DNA from 3 places in the Brevibacillus choshinensis genome. Region 2 is predicted to be linked to each of the others. Evidence: riboswitches for the same ligand, from Rfam matches in the RefSeq annotation. Region 2 holds a riboswitch; each other region holds the start of a gene.

Region 1 (5,712 bases), 500 kb from region 2:
CTGCTTCCTCGCTCAATTGCCTAACCTGCGCGTACGCACGAATATCCTGCGTAATGCGCATGCTGCAAAACTTAGGTCCGCACATCGAGCAAAAGTGGGCTGATTTGGCACCTTCTGCAGGCAGCGTTTCATCGTGGTACTCACGCGCTCGTTCAGGATCGAGCGAGAGGTTAAATTGATCCACCCAGCGGAATTCAAAGCGTGCCTTGGACAGGGCATCGTCGCGTTGCTTTGCTCGAGGGTGCCCCTTTGCCAGATCGGCGGCATGCGCGGCGATTTTGTAGGCGATCAAGCCATTGCGTACGTCTTCCTTGTTCGGCAAGCCGAGGTGTTCCTTGGGAGTCACGTAGCAGAGCATGGCCGTACCAAACCATCCGATCATGGCAGCCCCAATGGCCGAGGTAATGTGATCATAGCCTGGCGCGATATCGGTGGTCAGCGGTCCGAGTGTGTAGAAAGGGGCTTCATGGCAAATCGTCAACTGTTTATCCATGTTTTCTTTGATTTGATGCATCGGTACATGTCCAGGGCCTTCGATCATAACTTGCACATCGTGCTCCCATGCGATTTTCGTCAATTCTCCTAGCGTCTCCAGCTCGGCAAATTGCGCCTCGTCGTTGGCGTCGGCGATCGATCCGGGTCTCAAGCCGTCTCCTAGCGAAACAGCGATATCATACGCTTTGAGAATTTCGCAAATTTCCTCAAAATGAGTGTACAGGAAGTTTTCTTTATGATGGGCCAGGCACCATGCAGCCAGGATGGAACCGCCGCGCGAGACGATGCCTGTCACCCGTTTGGCTGTGAGGGGGATATAGCGGAGCAGGACGCCGGCGTGGATGGTGAAGTAGTCTACGCCTTGCTCTGCCTGTTCGATCAGCGTGTCGCGATAGATCTCCCAAGTCAGGTCCTCCGCCTTGCCGTTCACTTTTTCCAAAGCCTGATAGATCGGGACCGTACCGACCGGGACAGGGCTGTTGCGGATGATCCATTCACGTGTGGTGTGGATATGTGCTCCTGTAGACAGGTCCATAATCGTGTCCGCTCCCCAACGAACCGACCACATCATCTTTTCCACTTCTTCTCCAATGGATGAGGTGACGGCAGAAGTGCCGATGTTGGCGTTCACCTTGACGTGGAAGTTCCGTCCGATGATCATGGGCTCGCTCTCTGGGTGGTTGATATTGACGGGAATGATGGCTCTGCCCCTGGCGATTTCTTCACGTACAAAATCGGGATCGACTCCTTCACGCAGTGCGACAAATTCCATCTCGGGTGTCACGATGCCACTTTTCGCGTAGTGAAGCTGAGTGACGGGTTTTCCCTGCTTGGCTCGCAGGGGGTGATGACCTTCGTGTGGGAAAGAGGGGACCTCATGCAGGCGATTTTCGTTTCGAATGCCGTTGTCGCGAAGCTGGATGGGCCGCCCCTCGTAGGCTTCTGTATCCTCCCGCTCTTCGATCCAGCGTGAACGCAAAGGGGGAAGACCGCGGGAACTGTCAGGAACATAGCCTTCTCGGGTGTATTCTCCGCTGGTGTCATAGACGCGGAGAGGGGGATTGGGTACCTCTCCCGTCGGTCCTTCAGAAGGATGCAAGGATATTTCTCTCATGGGGACGCGAATATCAGGTCTGCTTCCGCTCGCGTAGACTTTTTTGCTGCCTGGAAAGGATACGACTGGTGACAGTTGAAACGGGGGGGTGCTGGATGTGTGGGGCATAAGAAAACCTCCTTGGTCATGGTTGCACAATGCGCGAACCTTGCGGGAGGCGAAAGAATCCCCGCGCCATGAAAAAGCGCCGCATGGGAGCATGCGACGCCAGACGCGAGAGAAGAACAGATACGGGTATCCTAAAGATACACGTTCTGATCGTGTCGTTTATGACAATTCCTCCGCTGGCATTACCCAGTTCAGGTTCAACGGTCGATGGCAAATCAGCCATCCTCTCAGCCTGGTTATTCCCAAGCTCCCGTGCTATGTACTTGATCGATTTCATGATTAGCATACAGGCACCCATTTCTATTTTCAAGTAAAAGTTTGAGAAAGGAAGGTGTGACCCATACCAAAAAACCTGTCCATGCCGGACAGGTTTTGGTCTTTCTTCTCTTGTCATACGGTTGTTGTTTTCTTTCTCCGCAGCGTCTTGGTGGTGGAACCGGCTGTCGTGTCGCCTGCAGCCTTTTGGACGGGGGCCGCCTCTTTTGGGGCTGCAGCGGTCTGTTTACGGCCGGTCTTCTTTTTCACAGGCTCAGGCGTCGGTTCGGGCTCGAGCTTGATCGGACCAGGTCCATTTCCGCCAGTCGCTTCGAGGCTTTCCCGCAGCGCTTGCATGAGATCGATGACATTGGTGCGCGGTACGGCAGGGGACGTAGCAATCTCTTGCCCCTCCAGCTTTTTCTCGATCATTGCCTGCAGCTCGGCCCGATACTCGTCCGTATACTTGCCTGGTTCGAATGGGACCGTCATGTTGTTGATGAGTTCCGTGGCCATTTTCAGCTCATTTTCCGACAAGGCAACGTTAAAATCCGGAAGGGCAGGTACTTGGCTCACGGGACGAACCTCATCGGGGTAAAAAATGGTCTCCAGCATGATGCAATGCTCATACAAGCGCACGACTGCCAGGCTCTGCCGATTGCGCATGGTTACCTGGGCGACTGCGATCTTTCCCGTCTCCTCCATGGCAGCGCGCAGAAGGGAATAGGCTTTATCGCCGGTTTCCTGGGGGGAGAGAAAATAGCTTTTGTCAAAGTAGATCGGGTCGATATCTTTCAAATCGACGAAATCGAGAATTTCAATCGCCCTTCTGGTTTCCGGCGTAATGGCTTCCAGATCCGAATCGTCGATGATGACAAAATGCCCTTTTTCGTATTCGTAACCGCGGACGATCTCGCTGGCTTCGAGTTCGCGCTGGCAGTGGGGACACATCTTGGTGTATTTTATGGGCGTATGGCATTCCTTGTGGAGCTGGCGAAAGCGGATATCGCGCTCCTCAGTTGCCGTAAACATTTTGACGGGGATATTCACCAGACCAAAGCTGATCGAGCCTTTCCATACCGTATGCATGACATTCCTCCAGTCTGCGCCTTTGCTTTTTAGTATTTGCTGCGCGCGACAGGTGCGCCAAGGAAAATGCAGGTGAGGGGGATCTCAGCAGATAAAAAAGCCAGCCGTTGGAAGTACGGCTGGCTGGCACCCTTTATTGTCCGTGTTTGATGATGTCGGATTGATCGGCTTCGGATTGCATTTGTCTCGCTTGCTCTACGCCTTCTCCCGTGCGATCTGCGATGGATTGGGCTTCCGATGCTTCGAGCTTTTGCTTGGAAGGTTGTTTTTCGGCCAAGGTCATTCACTCCTATTCGGAAAGGATCTGGGTGGCTGTACGAGGTACACCCTGCCTTTTATCGTGCCCGAAGACAAAAAAAATACCCCATCACCACAAGGCGATGAGGCAGCTGTTCAACTCCTCCCTCACGGGGAGAGATGGCACGGAATGCTCCTATCAGACACGCCGTGCGCCAAAGTGAACCGCCTTTCAATTATGGGAGAGGAGAAACCGGAGGAAGAGCTTATGGGGAAACGTAAGTCTTCTCCGCGGTTGTCAGCGACACCGTTGCGTCGCTATCCATAAGCATTTCCCAATTGTTGGCCTTGTATACATCCAGGGCAGCATAAAATTTCCACTTGCAATTTTACGCGTACTACCAGTTGTGATAGTATGAAATCATTCTTGGGTCTTCCTGCAACAAGAACGAATACATAATTGGAATTGACAGGTGAAAACGAATGCGGGTCATCGCGGGTGAACACAAAGGACGTCGGTTGACGGCTGTTCCGGGAAAAGGAACTCGGCCAACGACTGACAAAGTGAAAGAATCGATTTTTAACATGATCGGTCCTTATTTTGACGGCGGTTGGGCATTGGATTTGTATGCCGGTACCGGCGGGTTGGGCATTGAAGCGTTGAGCAGAGGAGCGGAGCGTGCCGTTTTTGTCGAACGGGATGCAAAGGCCTTTGCTGTCGTCAAACAAAATTTGGCTGCTTGCAGACTGGAACAACAGGCAGATCTGTATCGAATGGATGCCGACCGGGCGATCCGTACGTTGGCGACACGGAAACAAGCGTTTGATCTCGTGTTTCTCGATCCTCCGTACGCCCATCAAAAAATTGCGGAAGAAATCCAGCAGCTGCAAGATCTGAATATGCTGGCGGAAGGGGCTTGGATTATCGCCGAGCACGACGTCGGTGTCAAACTGCCGGAAGAGATTGGCGATTGCGTACAGGATCGTGCCTCGACATACGGCGATACGGCTGTGACCTTGTACTACTTTGATCGTGAATCCCAAGAGGAAGAATCAGACGAATCGACAGGTGAAGCAGCGCAATCCGAGGAAGGATGAGTGAGTCATGACCATTGCGGTTTGTTCAGGGAGTTTTGATCCGGTTACGTACGGTCATCTCGATATTATCACGCGCGGGTCGAAAGTGTTTGACAAGGTGATCGTTGCCGTTTTGATCAACGCAAAGAAGAAGTCCTTGTTCAGTGTGGAAGAACGGGTGGAGCTTCTGCGGCAAGTAACTGCCGATTTGGGCAATGTGGAAGTGGATTCGTTTGACGGTCTTTTGATCGATTACATGAAAAAGCGCAATGCCCAGGTCATTATCCGGGGATTGCGCGCTGTGTCTGATTTTGAATACGAAATGCAGGTTGCTTCTATCAACAAGAAGCTGAATGAAGAAGTGGAGACATTTTTCATGATGACGAGCAATCAGTACTCCTACCTGAGCTCAAGCATCGTGAAGGAAGTGGCCAGCTACCAGGCAAGTGTGAAGGATTTGGTGCCACCTGCCGTTGAGCGGGCGCTGATGGCCAAGATGAATGCGAAAGAGTAAGCATTAGCGCATGCGGTTAGGCCTGATCCGCCGGAACAAGACGCTTGCCAACAGCAATAAAACGGCGACTCCAAGAGCGAGCAAGCTGGAATGCCAAAACGTATCCCACCAGCCGATCAATGGGATCTCTGAAGTGCTCGGCAGAAATACGGGGATGGTTTTCTCCGAGAGCCAGGCACTCGTATGGAGAGGCCCCCAGAGAATGAAGGTCAAGATGGCAGCAGCGATTGCGTGCAAGGAGCGAGCGAGCAAGTAAGGGGCGACCCGAATGTCCGTTTCGCTGAGAATGCTGGCCACTTGTGCATGCACGCTCAGACCTCCCCAAGATAGAATGGCGCTCGCGATCGCGGCTTTCCATACCATCGAGACGCCATCCGGCACGGCGCTGGCTGCTTGCGCTCCGAGCGTCACCTCGAACAAGCCGGCGACAATCGCATGGGAGAATGCGGGTGGAAAGCCAAAAGGCACAAGGAAAATGGACAGAAACGTACTGATGATTTGCGTGAGATGAATCGCGGAGAACAACTGGATCAGCACCGAGAAGACAATGATGAAGCCGCCGATCATAAACAGTGTGTTCAAGGCAGAATGGACAGCATCTCCCATGAGCTTGCCAAAGGGACGACCATCGCGCAGCCGCGCCCGATGCATGGCCTGTAGCGCTCTCAGAGGGAGTGGCTGGTCCGTCTTTTCCAAGGGCTTGCTGACCACGGCAAAAGGGGCGTGGAAGCGGTAGAGCAGTCCCATGATTACGGCGGATAGATAATGGGTAAGGGCAAGTACCAGCCCCATCTGCTCGCTGTGAAAGAAGCCGATTGCGACC
Region 2 (5,712 bases):
GGGGCAGCTCAAGGCGAACTTTCGCTTGCGCCTCTTTTTTGGCAACGCCATGAATCTCCAGAGGGAGTGCTGCGTTTTCCACGACCGTACGCCACGGGAGCAGCGCGTCTCTTTGAGGCATGTACCCCACCATCCCCAACCGCTTCTCCATCGGAGCTCCGTTTAAGGTGATGGTTCCCAGCTGTGGGTGCAAGAGACCTGCCACCAGCTGAAACAGCGTGCTTTTTCCGATTCCGCTGGGTCCGATCAGGCTGATGAATTCGCCTTTTCCTACATGAATGTCAAAATCGTGGAGAATGGGCTGATCACCGTAGGAAAAACGAACGCCTGAGAAGGCCAGTCTGTCTAGCACGGCCACATTTCCTTTCGATAAGCCATGTCCCAGAACAAGTACTCCATTTTGGAGGTGGTCAGGAAATGCTCTTCGAGTCTCGCGAGTTCCTGTTCACTTTTACCCTCTGCCAGCTGGTCCATCAGACCGATCAACCAGGCGGCCAGCTCCCCGAACTCCTCAGAGCTGTAGGTGCGCACCCATTCTCCGTACCATTCATGGTTCATCGCGCCTTCCACTTTGGCCAGCTTCTTACCGATTTCCCAGTATCCCCACATGCAAGGGAGGACAGCACTGACCAATTCGGCCAAGGAGCCTTGGTGAGCAACCTTCAGCATATAGCTGGTATACGCGATCATGACGAATGAGGGTTCGGTTGCTTCCAGCTCTTCGCGGGAGATGCCAAACCGTTCGGCGTATTGGCGATGCAAAGCCATTTCTCCGTTCAGTGTGGCTTCTTGCAACCCTGCAAACTTGGCGCTCGTCTCCAGATCATGAGCCTTGGTGCTCGCGATGGCAAAGATCTTGGCGTAATCAATCAGATAGACGTAGTCTTGCTTCATGTAAAAGGCAAATGACTCTACGGGCAACGTGCCGTCCCCAAGCCCGGTCACAAACGGATGCTGATGCGTCTTCTCCCAAATGGGTGCGACATGCTTCCACAGACGTTCCGTAAACGTGCTCATGCTCCTACCACTCCTTTGCTTCCTTTTTCGTGTTGCACCACTCGGCGATAAATCGAGCCATCACTTGAGCGAATTGAATCAGCTGCTCGGGATCGATGGATTCATCCACCGCGTGCGCATGCGCGAGCTCTCCAGGGCCGAACAGGACAGCAGGGATTCCTGCGTGCGCAAACCAGCCTGCGTCGGTCACCGTAGGAGACATGTCCAAAACAGGAGCTCGCTTGACCTGAGCTTCGTAAGCGTTTTGCAGCGCAGCTAGTCCGGGATGGCTGCGGTCTACTTCGAGGGAGGGGAAAATTTCACCTCGCTCCTCGATCATGGAACGACCTCCCCAGCGAAACGTCGGTGGATTCTCGCGTAACCACACATCAGCAGACGCAGCACGGCAAACATGATCCTCGATCTGGCGAATGATGTCTTCGTAGGATTCGTCTGGATAAAAATGGACCGAAATCCACAGCGCACACTTGTCGGCGATAAAAGCGGCATGTCTTCCGCCTTCGATCACAGCAGGATTAATCGTATTGCTCCCAGGTGCGAATCCGGGATAGGTTTTCATGACGGCCCAGTGACGTTCCAGCTCTTGCAAGGATGCGATGATTTTCATCATCTTTTCAATCGCCGAAGCACCGTGGACGCGCCCGCCGGCATGGATGGTTTTGGCCCGCATCCCATCATGCAAGGTCGTCGGGCTCTCAATCGTAATCCAGCCTGTGATGACTCCGCCTTGCCCTTGCATATGCAGATTGCTCGTATCGACGACAACGGCGTAGTCGGCGCTGTAGCCTCGCTCAATTGCCACGAGGGTCCCAGCTTCTCCGGCTTCTTCACCGATGACCGACTGGAAGAGAAGATCTCCCTTTAGTTCGACGCCATGCTCTCGCAGCATTTTGATGGCAAACAAGCTGGCAGCCAATCCGCCTTTCATATCTGCCACCCCGCGACCGTACCATCTGCCGTCCGGTCCTGTCGTCAACGTAAATGGCGGATACGTCCATCCCGTGTCATCTCCTACTTCCGCGACGTCGATATGGCCATTGATGATCAAGCTCTTGGACTCTTCTGAAGCAGTTCCCGGCAGTCGTCCCACGACATTATCGTCACCGGGATACACGGGCCATCGATCGATGTCAAAGCCCATTTCCTGCAGCTCCCCCGCAATCAAGCTCTGGGCCTGCTCACTGTTGCGAGCCGGGGGACTCACGGTTGGCTGTGACACCAGCTTGCCCAGCAAGTCAAACAGTTCGTCCCCTCGGTTGGCGATAGCCTCGACTGCTGCCGCGAGCCCTCTCATGCTACTCAATCATCCCTTCGGTCGGGCTGCTCGCAGACGCATACCGTTTTTTCGCAATGCGTCCAGCCAGGAACCCTTTGCGTCCTGCTTCCACACCCAGCTTCATCGCTTCTGCCATGAGCACGGGATTGTCCGCCAAAGCTACGGCTGTATTCAAGAGCACGCCATCTGCACCCAGCTCCATCGCTTTCGCGCAATCGGCCGGCGCCCCGATGCCTGCATCGACAATGATCGGCACTTTTGCATCTTCGATAATGAAACGGAGATTATTTTCATTGACAATTCCTTGGCCGGAACCGATTGGAGAAGCTCCTGGCATGACTGCATGAACGCCCACTTCCTGAAGTCGGCGAGCGAGGATTGGATCATCATTCGTGTAAGTCAGAACGATAAAACCTTCTTCAACCAAAATTTTGGAAGCTTCCAGAGTTCCGATCGGATCAGGCAATAGGGTTTTGGGGTCCCCGATCACTTCGACCTTGATCATGTCGCATAGTCCGGATGCTTTTGCCAAGCGCGCGATGCGAACTGCTTCCTCCGCGGTATAGGCTCCCGCCGTGTTTGGCAGCAGCGTGTATTTATTCAAGTCGAGCTGTTCCAAAAAGTTAGGCTCCTGCGGATTTTCCAAATTCAGTCGGCGAATCGCAAACGTCAGGATTTCTGCCTCCGAAACATCTACCGCCTTGCCTTGTGTCTCTAAATCCGCAAACTTCCCTGTTCCCAAAAGCAAACGGGAATGAAATTCGTAAGGGCCAATTTTCCATGTATCCATGATGATCATCCTCCTCCAACAAAGTGAACGATTTCTATGCGATCTCCATCTGCAATCGGTGATTCTTCGTAGCGTGTACGGTCGATGATGTCACCGTTTTGTTCCACTACCACGATTTTCTCCTGCAGCTGGTATGAGGCGAGCAGGGCACGGATCGTCCTGATCTCTTCTGCCAGTTCTACCTTTTTTCCATTGAGCGTAACTACCATCGTATTCCTCCCATCCATTAGAAACCTGGCTGCACCAAGCTTTTTGGTGCAGACTTGGTTGCGCTTATACTATCAGCCTTAAGTTTTAATACTTCCGATAGTACAAAAAAACGACTCCTCCCACTGCTGGATTTCACCCAGCAAAACAGAAGAAGCCGTCTTCCCTATCATCACGCAGATCGTTTTTATAAAAAAACCATCCGCCGTGGATGGTTTGGTTTTATAACGATTCGTTATACCTCTTCCTCCGCTGGCATGACCCAGATCAGGTTCAACGGTCAGTAACACCCTCGTTACAATCTCAGCCGACGTCGCTCGGCTCCCGCTTGGTAGTCATCGTATTCAATTGTCGTTCATTCGAGTTCTACAGTAACACTCTATTTTGAATTTGTAAAGGTTTCCTTGTGCAGGGCTTCCAGCTCAAGCAGACAGCGAGCAGCCCACTGAGACATCTTTCTCATTTTCTCCATTTCGCGCTCCATGGCTACACGCACAGACTCTCGGTAATCCGGAATCATGCCGTTATACCTCGTGACCGCGTTGCTAAATACCATGAATTTTTCTTGGTAGGACAAGGCCGGACGTTGGTGAAACAAGGGGACGTCCACTTCATAGGAAGTATGCAAATCTCCTTGGGTAGGAAATTTCGTGACGGCCAAGACCTTTACCAGCAGCTTGGCATCATGGATTTCCAACACCTCAGTGATATACTCTCCTGTTTTTTGGGTCACACGTACAATATCTCCCGGGTTCCACATGAACCTAAATTCCTCCTTTTGCATTGCCCATGCTTCCATTCTACCGGTTTAGGCCAGCGCAGCTTCCAGCTGTCTGCGAGCATGAGCCAGCACTTCTTCCGCAGGCAAGCTCGGTTGTCCACCGCCTTGTGCCATGGCTGGATTTCCCCCGCCCCGTCCTTCGACGAGGGGAAGCGTATCCTTCATCAGCTGATTGACTGCCACGTCGACTTGGGGTCCCCTGGCAAATACAAGCTGCAGTTTTTCTCCTGTCGCGGCCAATAGGCAAACGACATCAGGAGCTTGCGCGACAGCTTGCTGGGCGAATTGCTGGAGCTGTTGAATGGTTTTGTCTGTAAAGGTTTGCTGCACGATTCGTACAGGACCGACTTGGCTTGCTCGCTCCAGCTGCTGGCGGACTTCTCCCTCCAGCAGAACTTTCTCCTTCTCCTGCAAGCTCTGTTTCAACGCATCTCGCTCCGCAATCAGTCTCTGCGTCTGCGCGATCACTTCTGAATCACTGGTCATCAGCAGCTTCGACACTTCCCTGACTGCAGCTTGCTTTTTCGTATAGTCTCGCAAGGCGCGCCATCCACAAATAAACTCCAGACGAATGTTCCCCCGATGACGTTCCCACCCCAAGATTTTGATCATGCCGACTTCCCCGGTATGTGCCGGGTGCGTACCACCGCATGGATTGTAATCGAATTCGGGAATGATGACCACGCGAACGTTTTCCGTCACGGTCGGCTGCTTCTTCAAAGGCAACGTCGCCAGTTCTTCATCATCCACGAATCTGGCAGAGATCGGGCGGTTCTCCAGTACGATCTGGTTGGCTCTCTGTTCGACGCTCTCCCAGAGTTCCTCTTTTAAATCATCCAGTCTCACGTCAATCGTGACACGCTCTTTGCCCAAATGAAAGGCCAGCGTCTCTGCACCCGCCACTTCCAAGAACGCAGCGGACAAGATGTGCTGTCCCGCGTGCTGCTGCATATGATCAAATCGGCGGTCCCAGTCAATCTGGCCCTCTACTTGTGTCACGTTCTCCGGCAATGGATCTGACAGTCGATGGCGAATCTCTCCATCCACTTCTTCCACATCCATGACACGGATCCCGCCAAGTTTCCCTTGATCAGATGGCTGGCCGCCACCCGTGGGATAAAAGGCGGTTTGACTCAAAACGACGAAGGGAGAACCGTCCTGCTCCGTTCCCCGCTTCACCACGTCTGCTGTAAATGTTTGCGTATAGGCATCCTGATAATACAATCGATCTTTCATCTCGGCTCCTTGCTGCAGAAAGCAAAAATCACATCGGATATGCTTCCGTCATTTTCTCCCGCGGTGGGTTGCTAGTATAATAGGATCAGGAGGTGGTACTCTTGTCCAAAAAATATTTTACTCGTGAAGAAGCAAATGAGTTATTGCCGTATGTACGCGAAGAGCTATCCTTCTTGCAGGAAGCCAAACGCACTTTTTATAAGCTGTACCAGCAACGTGAACAGATCAAAAAAGAACAGCCTGTTAACGAAGAGGAGCTGTTTGCCGTAGAATGCCGCCTCGAATTCATGGAAATGGAAGCCCAAATGCGTGTCACTTAGCTGATCAGCAAAGGGATCCAAGTCAAGGATATCGACATCGGACTCTTTGATTTCCCGGCGATGATCAATGGCGAAGAAGTCCTCC
Region 3 (5,712 bases), 2.3 Mb from region 2:
TGCGTCTGGATCGTAGTCTGGATCATCCACTTCGACATAGACGTTCTGGTCGTCAAAATCTACGATCACGCCTTCAAATATTTGTCCGTCGATCGCTTCAATGCGCACTTTTTGCTCCAAGTGTTCTTTGACGATGTTGTGCACATTATGGCGTATATCCTTTATCATGCTGACTGTCTGAAAGTCAATCTGATAAAGGTTTTTGTCGTCCTCAGACTGCATGGAAACTCCTCCCCTTCTGGTGTTTCTTTATTACCATATACAAGTGCCCATGGGGAGGTGTTCCGTTTTCGAATGCAGACCAGCCCATTTTATGAATGCCGGGCTGAAGGAAGGATCAAGGGAGGAAGCGACTGGGCAAGAAAGCTTCCAATCGATCCACTCGTCCGCTCTCGACGTAATCGGCCATTCGCTTGGCGGTGATAGGGGAGAGCAAAATGCCATTGCGGAAATGGCCCCCGGCGAGCGAGAGTCCTTCCCAGCCAGGTACAGGGCCGAGCAGCGGTTTTCCGTCAGCAGTAGCTGGACGCAAGCCTCCCCACGCCTCCAGGAACGCCGCTGCATGCAAGGCTGGCACATAAGGCATGACGCCATTTAGAACACTCGCGAGCCCTGCCAGTGTCACTTCTCGTTGGAAGCCGCTCTCATCCTCCGTCGCCCCGATGACGATCTTTCCGTCCTTTTTCGGCGTGATGTAGCCGGATGTGCCAAAGATCACGGTTCGCAGAGGAATTCCTACAGAAGAGACAGCCGCAATCTGTCCTCGTACGGGTCTGACCGGAATGGCAAGGTCGAGCATCTGCATCATGATTCCCGCCCAAGCTCCAGAGGCGATGATGGTATGCTCTGCCCGAATAGGTCCAGAGGTCGTCTCTACCCCGATGACACGACCGGCTTTTACCGCGATCCCACTGACGACGCATCCCGATAAAAGCTGCACGCCCTGGATCCGGCAGGCAGTCACCAGCGAACGCAACAAAAGGCGGTTGTTGATGTGGCCTTCCCCTGGAGAGTGGATCCCCGCCACGACTTGCTCGCTCAAAAGCGGTTCGACTTCTCGCAGCTCTTTGCCATCCAGCCAGCGGACATCATGACCCGCTTCCTTTTGCCAGTGAAACTTGGCCTTTAGCTGTTCACTCTCCGCATCATTCAAAGCAACGGTGACGAGCCCCTCCAAACTCAGCTGCACATCTCCTGCTGCCCGCTCCTCCAGCTCCTGCGCCCACTGCGGATACAGCCGCAAAGACTCCATCCCGAGATCGAGCATCGGGCCCATGGATGCAAATTCTTTTAATGGGGCCAGCATGCCAGCTGCAGCTGAAGAAGCCTGACCGCCCCACTCTCCCTGCTCGACCAGCGTGACCGACAGCCCCCGTTTCGACAGCTCATACGCGACGCTCAGCCCAATAATTCCTCCGCCCACTACCAGACAATCACTCATATTCCTCTCCCCTTCTCTCTTGCTGCCCTATCGCCGAATGTGAACCTAAACATCCCGAAAGTGAAAAAGCCCACCGATTTTCCTCGCAGGAAAAGGTGGGCTCATACGCAATACAAAAAATACAATAGCGTTGTTCGCTCGCAACCACATCCCTGCGCCGGCATGATCCGGATCAGGTGCAATGGGTCGATGGTCGTCGCTGCCATCCTCTCAGCCCCGCGTGAAGGACTCCCCAAGTTGCTTTCGTTATGTCATTTTCACTGACCAGTATAGACTTCTATCTACTGATCTGACAAGTAAAAATCGGTCTGAAAGTCCGTTAATCCTCGTCCTTGACATCATAGCTTTCCGGAATCGGCTCGTGGCGAGATGCTTCCTCCCACTCCCGCAAGCGGCGCAGCTCCTCCAGATGATGCCTGAACTGTTCTTTGTTGATCAAATATTCATTCCCGTCATGAACCGTCCGAATCCGGCCTTCCTTGATTTTTTCCTGAATGAACGCCTCCGGCAGCTCCAGATATTCCGCCGTTTCGGATACGGTCAAATACGTCTTGTTCTCTTTCAATCTAGCCTCCAGTTCCGCTTTCTGCCGTTCGTAGCCCGGCTTGCCTAGCAAAGCAAACATGTTGGCCTTGTAAGCCTCCACCCCGGGTTGGTCGAACGGATTGACGCCCAGTAAATAGCCACTGATCCCGCACGCTTTTTCAAAAAAGTAGATCAGAGCGCCCAGATAGTACGCCGTCGCTTTCGGTATTTCCACCAAAAGGTTGGGCACGCCTCCATCCACGTGTGCCAATACTGTACCTTCGAAAGCCTTTTTATTGACATACCCCATCTGTTTGCCCGTCAGGAAGTTAAGTCCATCGGCATCCGCGGGATCTTCCTGCACGGTTACATCGACAGATGGCGTCGTTACGGAAATGACTGTTTCAAACAATTGCCGCATGCCATCCTGTATGTACTGGCCCATCGAATGAAGGTCCGTTGAGAATTCCGCAGAAGCAGGAAAAATCCCCTTCCCGTCCTTGCCCTCGGACTCTCCGAAAAGCTGTTTCCACCACTCGGAGAAATAGCGGAATTGCGGCTCGTAGCTGACCAACAGCTCCACCGTCTTCCCTTTTCGATACAGGGCGTTGCGTATCGCCGCATACTGATAGCATGGATTTTCCAGCAGATCGTTCACCATGTACTGCGCCCTCGCATCCGCAGCTCCTTGCATGAGCGCATCCAGGTCGGCTCCACTCACAGCGATGGGGAGCAAGCCCACAGCCGTCAGCACGGAATACCTGCCTCCGACGTCGTCCGGGATCACAAAGCTCTCATACCCTTCTTCGTCGGCCAGCTTTTTCAAGGCACCCTTTGCCTTATCCGTGGTGATGTAGATCCGCTTTTTCGCTTCGTCCCGTCCGTACTTCCCGACCAGCCAGTCGCGCAGCAGGCGAAAAGCGATTGCAGGCTCTGTCGTCGTGCCTGATTTGGAAATGACGTTGATCGAGACTTGCTTGTCTTCCAGGACGTCCATCAAGTGGGAAATGTAGACGGGACTGATGTTGTTTCCGACAAAATATATTTCCGGGGCGCGCCGCTTGGACTTGGGCAGCAGATTGTAAAAGCTGTGTCCCAAAATATCCAGCACCGCCTTGGCCCCCAAGTAAGAACCACCGATTCCTATCACCAAAAGCACATCTGAATCAGACTGAATGCGTGCTGCCGCTTGCCGAATCCGGTTGAATTCGATGCGGTCGTACTGTTCGGGTAAATCTACCCACCCTAGAAAATCTCTGCCTGGTCCTGTCTTTTTGTGCAGCATCTCATGCGCTTGTCCAATCGCTGGAGCGAGCAGCTCCCATTCATGTGGTCTGACAAAAGCAAGAGCGTTGGAATAGTCAAAACGAATCGCTTGGTTCATGGCTCCCCTCCCAGGAACGTCATCTATTTCCTATCTTATCACGCAAAATCGGCAGAAAGTACATTCCGCCAAAACATAACAAAATGTGACTGGAATGTGAACGTTTCGGCATGTCCGTTACCTTTCGCCTGCGATTCCGTAAAACCTTCGGGAAACGAAATAACCAGAAATTGAAAAAACACCCAAGGAGAATGACTATGAAAAAACGTTGGTGGATCATCGGTTCCGCCGCTGTGGTTTTGGTCGCGGGAGTCGCCCTGATGAACCTGATGGGCTCCAAACAGGCAATGGGTTTGCCAGTGACCATCGGATCCGCGACCAAATCAGCATTGGAAAGCAAAATCCTGACGTCGGGGGTCGTCGCTGTAGAGGACAAGCAAAAGCTGTTCGCAAACGTCACGGGTACCTTGCACGAATTTTCCGTCAAGGAAGGCGACAAGGTCAAAAAGGGACAGATCATCGGAAAAATAGATACCTCCGATGTCGAAAGCAGGATTCTGGATCTGGAAGCGCAGCTGGAGCTGGCTAGGGCCAACCTCGCCAAAGTCCAGGCAGGAAACGAACCGGAAGAAGTGGCGCAGGAGCGAGAACGCCTGTCGCAAGCCGAACGGGAGTACGATATGAACAAACGAGAGTACGACCGGATCAGCCAACTGCACGTCTCGGGTGCCGCCACGGAGCAGGAATTGGACAAAGCCAAATCGGCAGTAGATTCGTCCCTCTCGACCTTGAATGTCGCCAAACAACAGCTTGCGCTTCGGCAAAAGGGACCTCGCAAGGAAGAGATCGCTTCCCAGCAGGCGCAAATCAACAAGCTGCTGGTGGAAAAGGGACAGCTCGATAAAGAACGCATCCAAAGCGTCGTTGTGGCTCCAACAGACGGCACGGTGATCGCACGGGCTGCAGACAACGGCCAATACGTCAATAAGGGAACGGAAATCCTCACGCTCGCCAATTTGGACCATTTGTTGATCGAAGCGGATATTAATGAATCGGATGTAAGCAAGCTGGGGCTCGGACAGAGCGCGGTCATCGAAGGAACCACCCTGGGCAAGCATAAGCTGGGCGCGAAGGTCTCCCGCATCGCACCGATCGCGACGACGACGCAAAGCGGCTCCGGTCAGGGAGAAAAAACACGTGTCAAAGTGACACTGGAGCCTACCTCGACTGATATCGCTGCCCTGAAGCCGGGCTTTCACGTAGACATCAACATCACCGTAGAGAAAATCGATAACGCACTGCAGGTCCCGATCGAATCTATCCAGCAGGACACGGATGGCAGCACCTTTGTTTGGGTGGCTGCAAATGGCCTGGCCAAAAAGCAGAAAGTCGAAACCGGCATGGAAAACGAACTCTTTTCCCATATTCGCAGCGGTCTGAACGGCGACGAGCAAATCATCCTGAGCCCGGTCGAAGGAATGGCAGAAGGAACCCCTGTCATGCCGTTGTCAGGCTCCGCTTCGATGGGCTTGTAACCACTTTGCGAGGAAAGGAGGTCAGCCGATTATGCTACTCGTAGAAGGCTTGACGAAATCATACATGACGGGGGATTCGACGCTGCCCATCTTAAAAGGCGTCTCCTTGCTGGTGGAAAAAGGGGAGTTCGTCGCCATCATGGGACCATCCGGTTCGGGAAAATCGACGTTCATGAACATGCTCGGCTGTCTGGATCGCCCGGATAGCGGGACGTATGCACTCGATGGAATCGAAATCAGCAGTCTCAAGGACAAGCAATTGGCGCACGTGCGCAATCAGAAGATCGGCTTCGTCTTTCAATCCTTCAATTTATTGGCTCGCTCCACCTCTCTGCACAACGTAGAGCTTCCGATGATGTACGCGAACATCAGCCGTTCTGAGCGGCGCAACCGTGCGATGGAGGCACTGAAACGGGTCGGACTGGCGGAGCGCATTCACCACAAGCCCACTCAGCTCTCGGGGGGACAAAAGCAGCGGGTCGCGATCGCGCGCGCTCTCGTTAATCGTCCGGCTATCTTGCTGGCAGACGAACCGACCGGGAACCTCGACAGCCGCTCCGGTACAGAGATCATGGCGATGTTTCAGGAGCTGCATGAGCAAGGGGTCACGATCATCCTGGTCACGCACGAGCTGGACATCGCGCAGCACGCCCAGCGGATCGTGACCTTTAAAGACGGTGTCATCATCCGGGACGAGAAGGTAACGGATCGGTTGTTTGCCACGCCGTCAGACGAGGTGATTGTGACATGAATCTACTGGAGAGCTTTTACACCGCGATCGAAGGCATTTGGGCCAACAAGATGCGATCCGGCCTGACCATGCTCGGCATTATCATCGGGATTACCTCCGTGATTGCCGTCACCACTCTCGGGGAAGGCGGCCAGAG

What was found. A riboswitch is a leader RNA that binds a small molecule or an ion and turns the genes downstream of it on or off. The one in region 2 is predicted to bind thiamine pyrophosphate.
Region 1: linked by a shared signal. The riboswitch ahead of thiC (phosphomethylpyrimidine synthase ThiC) and the one ahead of thiS (sulfur carrier protein ThiS) in region 2 are both predicted to bind thiamine pyrophosphate.
Region 3: linked by a shared signal. The riboswitch ahead of thiO (glycine oxidase ThiO) and the one ahead of thiS (sulfur carrier protein ThiS) in region 2 are both predicted to bind thiamine pyrophosphate.

What each region holds. Positions count from the first base shown of each region.
Region 1 is NZ_CP069127.1:3,616,153-3,621,864, reverse strand. Features, by position in the region: gene thiC (phosphomethylpyrimidine synthase ThiC) at 1-1,717, opposite strand, end outside; TPP riboswitch at 1,867-1,981, opposite strand; gene JNE38_RS18255 (non-homologous end joining protein Ku) at 2,108-3,061, opposite strand; gene JNE38_RS18250 (hypothetical protein) at 3,195-3,338, opposite strand; gene rsmD (16S rRNA (guanine(966)-N(2))-methyltransferase RsmD) at 3,782-4,396, shown strand; gene coaD (pantetheine-phosphate adenylyltransferase) at 4,404-4,889, shown strand; gene ylbJ (sporulation integral membrane protein YlbJ) at 4,893-5,712, opposite strand, start outside.
Region 2 is NZ_CP069127.1:3,117,801-3,123,512, forward strand. Features, by position in the region: gene JNE38_RS15705 (ABC transporter ATP-binding protein) at 1-352, opposite strand, end outside; gene tenA (thiaminase II) at 346-1,017, opposite strand; gene JNE38_RS15715 (acetylornithine deacetylase) at 1,022-2,311, opposite strand; gene JNE38_RS15720 (thiazole synthase) at 2,313-3,083, opposite strand; gene thiS (sulfur carrier protein ThiS) at 3,089-3,292, opposite strand; TPP riboswitch at 3,518-3,628, opposite strand; gene kapB (kinase-associated lipoprotein KapB) at 3,670-4,050, opposite strand; gene JNE38_RS15735 (alanyl-tRNA editing protein) at 4,099-5,307, opposite strand; partial or broken gene JNE38_RS15740 (DUF2203 domain-containing protein) at 5,409-5,712, shown strand, end outside.
Region 3 is NZ_CP069127.1:813,812-819,523, reverse strand. Features, by position in the region: gene JNE38_RS04315 (hypothetical protein) at 1-222, opposite strand, end outside; gene thiO (glycine oxidase ThiO) at 338-1,441, opposite strand; TPP riboswitch at 1,574-1,686, opposite strand; gene JNE38_RS31050 (excisionase family DNA-binding protein) at 1,761-1,985, opposite strand; partial or broken gene JNE38_RS04305 (glucose-6-phosphate isomerase) at 2,001-3,350, opposite strand; gene JNE38_RS04300 (efflux RND transporter periplasmic adaptor subunit) at 3,548-4,825, shown strand; gene JNE38_RS04295 (ABC transporter ATP-binding protein) at 4,857-5,576, shown strand; gene JNE38_RS04290 (ABC transporter permease) at 5,573-5,712, shown strand, end outside.